DNA from 2 places in the Bacillus sp. 1NLA3E genome. Region 2 is predicted to be linked to the other one. Evidence: riboswitches for the same ligand, from Rfam matches in the RefSeq annotation. Region 2 holds a riboswitch; the other holds the start of a gene.
The links. Region 2 has a riboswitch for cyclic di-AMP ahead of B1NLA3E_RS10180 (transaldolase family protein). Riboswitches for the same ligand answer to the same signal wherever they lie in the genome.

Region 1 (3,623 bases), 1.2 Mb from region 2:
TTTGGATAGGTTGTGTTAAAGGAAATTGTTGATTTTTAGCACAATGTTGATTGGAGCGGAAGGTGCTCGACTCCTGCGGGAGCAGCGGGACAGGTGAGACCCCGCAGGCGTATAACGCCGAGGAGGCTCAGCGCCCGCCCTGCGGAAATCAACATTCTAATTTAACACAGCCTTTGGATAAAAGAGACAAATAGACAGTATCTCTCGTAGAAACTGTCTATTTTATTATATTTGAAGTGCTTTAACGGAGGGGAAAAGAATGTATTTTCATGGAACAACAAAAGTAAATGACAAGGGGCACCTAGAAATTGGTGGTTTAGATACAATCGACTTAGCTGAACAGTTTGGGACACCACTATATGTTTATGATGTGGCCTTAATTCGGGATCGAGCTCGAGGATTTAAAAAAACCTTTGATCGACTAGGGGTACCCGCGCAGGTTGCTTATGCCAGTAAAGCTTTTTCTACTATTGCAATGCTTCAATTAGCTAATGAAGAAGGATTATCCCTTGATGTCGTGTCAGGAGGAGAATTATATACGGCACTTCATGCTGAATTTCCAGTAGAGAAAATCCACTTTCATGGAAATAATAAAAGTAGAGAAGAATTAGATATGGCGATTAAAGCGAAAATTGGCTGTATTGTGGTTGATAATTTCTATGAATTGGAGCTTTTAAACCAAATTTGTGCGGACAAGAAAATTAAAACAAAAATTTTGTTACGAGTAACACCTGGAATTGAAGCGCATACACATGATTATATTTTAACTGGACAGGAAGATTCAAAATTTGGATTCGATTTGCAAAACGGCCAAGCTGAAAAGGCAGTGACCATCGCAATTAAATCGGAATGGCTGGACTTGCTTGGGGTTCATTGTCATATCGGTTCCCAAATTTTTGAAACAACAGGTTTCTTGTTAGCGGCAAAGAAAATTTTTGAAAAGTTAGCTGATTGGAAACACAAGTTTAATTTTAGTTCAAAAGTATTAAATTTGGGCGGCGGTTTCGGAATTCGTTATACAAATGAAGATGAACCGATGCAACCGCACCATTATGTAGAGGAAATCATTGCTGAGGTAAAGATACAGGCAAAACAATTAGAAATGAACATGCCTGAGATTTGGATTGAACCAGGAAGATCTTTAGTAGGGGATGCAGGAACGACCCTTTATAAGGTTGGTTCGCGTAAAGAAGTCCCAAATGTCAGAAATTATTTAGCTGTTGATGGAGGAATGAGTGATAATATTCGCCCAGCTCTTTATCAAGCAAAATATGAGGCCGTATTGGCCAATCGTCCATTAGCTAATATAGAAGAAACTGTGTCAATTGCTGGGAAATGCTGTGAATCAGGTGACATGCTTATCTGGGATCTTCCTTTGCCTAAAGCAGAAGATCAAGAAATATTAGCAGTGTCATGCACGGGTGCTTACGGATATTCAATGGCAAATAACTACAATCGAATTCCGCGTCCTCCAGTAGTTTTTGTTGAAAATGGTGAAGCAACCCTTGTGGTAAAAAGAGAAACCTTTGAAGACCTTTTGAGACTTGATTTACCGTTAAACTCAAAAGTAGAAATCTAAGCTGTGATTTATTTGCAGCTTTTTTCTTTTGCTTAAAAAAATTTTTAGGAGAGTAGAAGAAAGTTTTGGAAATCCATGCTTTACAAATTACAGGATAGGGTAGTATGATAATCAACAGTTTCATATTTCTAATTCGCTTAATCCAAAAGGAACGGGGAAACCAGATTGTGAGCAAAAAGTTGTTCACTCGGGGTGAATCCTTTTTTTATGTCTAGCTGTAGCGGCAAGCCCTCAATGGGTTGAAGGAGACGCTTTTGCTTTTCATATTAAGAGGTAGGGCTATTCTATGGTCCGAATCCGACAGCTAACCTCGTAAGCGTTATGGGAGAGGAAGATGACACTGATGCGACATCGTTAATATGTCCACAGGGGTATTTTTCATGCTCTGTGGACTTTTTTTGTTTAGATAACTTATTACCTTTTTGGGTAACCTAACTTTCAACAAGATGATGGTGGTGGAAACATGTTTACTTCGGTTAAAAGGTTTTTAATCGGTCGGCCATTAAAATCGGCCGAGCTTGGTGAGCAAAAACTTAACAAGCTAAAAGCTTTAGCTATACTTTCTTCTGATGCATTGTCCTCGGTTGCATATGGGACAGAGCAAATCTTACTCGTGTTGGTCACGGTGAGTACACTGGCATTTTGGTACTCCTTGCCTATTGCAGTAGGCGTATTATTCCTATTAACTGCACTTATATTATCGTACCGGCAAATAATTTTTTCCTATCCACATGGTGGAGGAGCATATGTCGTTTCTAAGGAAAATATTGGGGTTAACGCAGGGCTTGTAGCGGGCGGGTCTCTATTGGTTGATTACATCTTAACCGTTGCAGTTAGTGTTTCAGCTGGAACAGATGCGATTACATCTGCTTTTCCTCGGTTACACGAACATACGGTTTTAATTGCAATTATTTTGGTTATCTTAATTACGATTTTAAATCTTAGAGGAGTCACGGAATCTGCCACAGTTTTAGCTTATCCAGTTTACCTGTTTGTGTTTGCTATGGTATTTATGATTGGTTTGGGAATATACCATATTGTAACTGGAGATGTGTCTCCGGAACTACACCCGGAAATTGGGACACCTGTTGCAGGGATTACCTTATTTTTATTATTAAGAGCTTTTGCCTCAGGTTGTTCTGCCTTAACTGGTGTAGAAGCCATTTCTAATGCTATTCCTAACTTTAAAGATCCTGCACCTAATAATGCTGCGAAAACGTTAATATTAATGGGATCTCTGCTTGCAGTTTTATTCACAGGAATTACGTATTTAGCCTTTTACTATGGGATTTCACCATCTGGTAAAGAAACGGTCGTATCTCAAATAGCTGCGCAAATATTTGGAAGAAACGGAATGTATTATTTTGTCCAGGGTTCAACTGCGCTTATTCTTGTTTTAGCAGCAAATACTGGTTACTCAGCCTTCCCTTTACTTGCCTATAATTTAGCTAAGGATAAATATATTCCGAGAATGTTTACAATCCGAGGAGACCGTTTAGGTTATTCAAATGGAATCTTGACGTTAGCAATTGGTTCAATTGTTTTAATTATTGCTTTTAAAGGACAAACAGATCAGCTTATCCCACTTTATGCAGTGGGGGTTTTTATTCCCTTTACGTTGTCGCAAACAGGAATGATTATAAAGTGGTTTCGTGAAAAACCAAAAGGGTGGGTTTATAAATTTATTATCAATTTGGTTGGAGCCTTAATTAGTTTCACCGTTATGATGATATTCTTTATCACAAAATTCGGTCAGGTTTGGTCAGTGCTAATCTTTTTACCGGTTATTGTTTATGGATTCCATCGGATATCTAAACATTATGATTCAGTTGGTGAGCAATTGCGGCTTAAAGCAGGAGAAGCCGCCGTTCCGATTAATGGAAATATCATTATTGTTCCGGTAGCTGGAATTACCCAAGTGGTTGAGAACTCGATTAATTATGCTAAAACTTTAACGGACCAAGTCATCGCAGTATATGTTTCCTTTGACAGAGAAGATGAAAAGTTGTTTGAACAAAAATGGAAAAATTGGCAACCTGATGTT
Region 2 (3,623 bases):
AATTACACCCACTCTTTAGTGGGAGCCTTATTAATTGTAATGATTGCGGGGTGGCTGGCATGGAAAAGGTGGGGGAAGAGGAGTGGGATTATAATCGCCACTACTGTATTTAGTCATTGGATTCTGGATTTAATCGTACACAGGCCGGATATGCCCATTTTACCAGGGGATTTTGGAAATCTTCCTTTATTAGGATTTGGTCTTTGGAAATGGCCAGTTGCTAGTTTAATAGTGGAGGCAGTTATTATTGGTTTAGGTACTATTCTATATTTTCGTTCAGCCCTTTTAAGAAGCAAAAAAACCTCATCAAGTAATAAGAAAGGTCTAAGAATAGCGATTTTGGCTGGGTCAGTGATGGGAGTGCTACTGATATTATCATTAATTACTGATAATTTAAAATGAAAAATAAGAAAAGTAAGTTTTGACTAGATAGAATGCAGTTGATGGCTGGTCAGCGGCATTTTAATAAATACGCGAAAACTTTTGTACTGCTCCATTATTCATTTGGGATGAGGTGGTTTTACTAATTATGGGATGTTAGCCTTTGGCTATTGCAAGTCAAAGAGAAATCTACTCATCTATTTAAAAGACAAATTGAAAATTGAAGAAAAACAGCAAAATAAGAGATTTAATTAGCATTATTTAAATGATAGCGTTTTTTACGGTGATAAAAGCCAAATTATGTTGTTTTTGAGCTATTTTGGACTTTAACATTTATTACCCTAGGGAGTAATATCATCCTCATAGTAAATAATTTTTATACAGTCTAATCCCGAAAGGGAATGGAGGAACCATTTTTTGGGGGTTATTTCTACAGATTTGTAGAAGGGATGTGAAACTCTTTCGCCATCCTATCCGTCGCTAACTTCGTCGACTAAAGCGAAGGAGGTCAGAAGAACACCTTATGTAAGGTGCTTTTTTTGTGCTCTTTTTAACAATAATAACTATACCTTAACTGTAGCAGTTTCAATATCAGCAGGGGAACTGGCAATTACTTCAGCTTACCCTTCAACTGTGCTGTATATTGCTTTTTTCAATTTTGTTGATTAACCTTAGGTCTTCCCCCCTCTCAGTTGAGAGCATGACAGGAATCTTTAAATCACGCTTATCCGTGATAAAAGGAAGGATAAGGCTTAGCGATGAGGTAAGGTAGGTAAAGATAAAGAAATTCCCGATATTGGATTGGATTCGGAACTAAAAATAGTAAGTGAGAAGATATTTTACGTTTATATCCCTTTTAATAGTTGAATACTAAACAAAAGACTTAATCTATTTATGGTTAAGCTTCTATTAATGGGAGGAAAAAACAGATGAGACTTTATATTGATTCAGCAGATGTAAAACAAATTGCCTACCTAAATGATTATTATCCTATTGCTGGTGTTACAACTAATCCGTCTATTATTGCCAAAGAAAATCGTCCTTACTTAGGGCTACTAAAAGAAATTAGAGAAGTAATTGGCGGGGGAAAGGAATTATTTGTCCAAGTTGTGGGTGATACCACAGAAGAAATGGTTGATGAGGCCAAATTTATTAACCACCAGTTATTAGGCAAGGTAGTTGTTAAGATTCCAGTAACCAAAGAAGGCATTAAAGCCATAAAATTACTTGCAAAAGACAATATTCCCACACTGGGAACAACGATATATACTTCATTTCAAGCACTGATCGCGTCACTGGCAGGTGCAAAATATGTATCACCATATGTGAACCGAATAGATAATTTAACTGAAAACGGTGTTAAGGTGGTTACGGAAATCGCAGAATTATTTTCGGCCTATCAGTTACCAACTGAAATATTAGCCGCCAGTTTTAAAAATGTTCAACAAGTACATGATGTATGTCTTTCTGGAGCACATACAGTAACGGTTGGACCAGATTTAATCGAGAAATTTATCGCATTCCCATCTACTCTTGATGATGTTTTAGTCTTTAAAGAGCAATGGCAAAAAGTATACGGAACGGATAAGACCAGCCTAATTAATTCTTAATATATTTTTTATTGCCAGCGAGCACCTAAGTTTACTGTTCGGGGAATCCGGACAACGATTGAAGGCTATCTCCGGGCATTCCTTAGCATGCTGATAGGGAGGGCAGTTACATTTGCGATTTAGTACAGTTCACAAACATTAATTCATACTGTCCCTTTGTTTGTGGCTGGAGTGGAAACGATAGAACCAATAGGAAATGGAGAAGGAAAGGTAATACTCATTCATGCTAATTACACCCACTCTTTAGTATTAGCGTTGCTTATTGTAATGATTGCGGGGTGGCTGGCGTGGAGAACGTGGGGGAAGATGAGAGGGATTGTAATCGCCGCGACTGTATTGAGTCATTGGATTCTGGATTTAATCCTACACCGGCCGGAAATGCCCATTTTCCAGGGGATTTTGGAAATCTTCCTTTATTAGGATTTGGTCTTTGGAAATGGCCCATTGCTAGTTTAATTCTGGAGGCAGTTATTATTGGTTTAGGTGCTATTCTATATTTTCGTTCACCCCTTTCAAGAAGCAAAAAAACCTCATCAATTAATAAGAAAGGTCTAAGAATAGCCATTTTGGCGGGGTCTGTGATGGGAGTATTACTGATATTATCATTAATTACTGATAATTTAAAATGAAAAATAAGTATATTAAGTTTTGACATGATAGAATGCAGTTGATGGCTGGTAAGCTGCATTTTAATAAATACACGAAAACTTTTGTACTGCTCCATTATTCATTTGGGGATGAGATGGTTTTACTAATTATAGGATGTTAGCCTTTTATTAACTCTGTTCATTTCAAGTCAAAGAGAAATCTTCTGATTTATTTTTAAAACAAATTAAAAATTTAAGAAAAACAGCAAAATAATGAGATTTAATTAGCATTATTTAAATGAAAGCGTTTTTTACCGTGATTATAGCCAAATTAAGTTGTTTTTGAGCTATTTTGGACTTTTACATTTATTACCCTTGGGAGTAATATCATCCTCATAGCAAATAATCTTATACAGTCTAATCCCGAAAGGGAACGGAGGAACCATTTTTTTGGGGTTAATTCTACAAATTTGTAGAAGGGATGTGAAACTCTTTCGCCATCCTACCCGTCAGCTAACTTCGTCGGCTAAAGCGAAGGAGGTCAAAAGACCACCTGATGAAAGGTGCTTTTTTTGTGCTCTTTTTACAAGAAAAGCCTTCTCATGATTTTGAGGTCTTTTTTTGTTTGCAAAAAATAAAAGGGAGAAAAAGGAAGCTAAAAAATGAACTCTTTGAATATAAAAAAGCCTATGATAAGTGATACATTTTGAAATGTTGGTTTCATTACTGCAGTAATAAAGATTTTAATGATTATTCTAACTTAAGAATACAGATTTTCATGTTTTTTTAATTTCTGGAAATACTGATTATGTAAGGAATAGGGGGGATTAAAAATTGAACCAATCTCTTAGGGCTTTAAAGGAAAAAGTTTTTTTAAAAAATAACGCTGTTCAAACTTATTTTGGGATAGTGAATAAGCAACTGGATATATTTACAATGCGTTATAGGATGTTTGGTGCTGTCTGGAATATACAAAATGGTTTCAGATATATAAACGGTTACTGGTTTAGTGATAATAAGAACGATTTAATTAACTATATTAATT

Region 1: it holds a riboswitch for cyclic di-AMP, as region 2 does, so the genes downstream of both, B1NLA3E_RS15700 (APC family permease) here and B1NLA3E_RS10180 (transaldolase family protein) in region 2, are expected to answer to the same signal.

Annotation. Positions count from the first base shown of each region.
Region 1 is NC_021171.1:3,286,275-3,289,897, reverse strand. Features, by position in the region: gene lysA (diaminopimelate decarboxylase) at 260-1,579, shown strand; cyclic di-AMP (ydaO/yuaA leader) riboswitch at 1,704-1,914, shown strand; gene B1NLA3E_RS15700 (APC family permease) at 2,043-3,623, shown strand, end outside.
Region 2 is NC_021171.1:2,119,700-2,123,322, forward strand. Features, by position in the region: gene B1NLA3E_RS10175 (metal-dependent hydrolase) at 1-402, shown strand, start outside; cyclic di-AMP (ydaO/yuaA leader) riboswitch at 754-891, shown strand; gene B1NLA3E_RS10180 (transaldolase family protein) at 1,311-1,991, shown strand; gene B1NLA3E_RS25890 (hypothetical protein) at 2,259-2,411, shown strand; cyclic di-AMP (ydaO/yuaA leader) riboswitch at 2,983-3,121, shown strand; gene B1NLA3E_RS10190 (hypothetical protein) at 3,413-3,623, shown strand, end outside.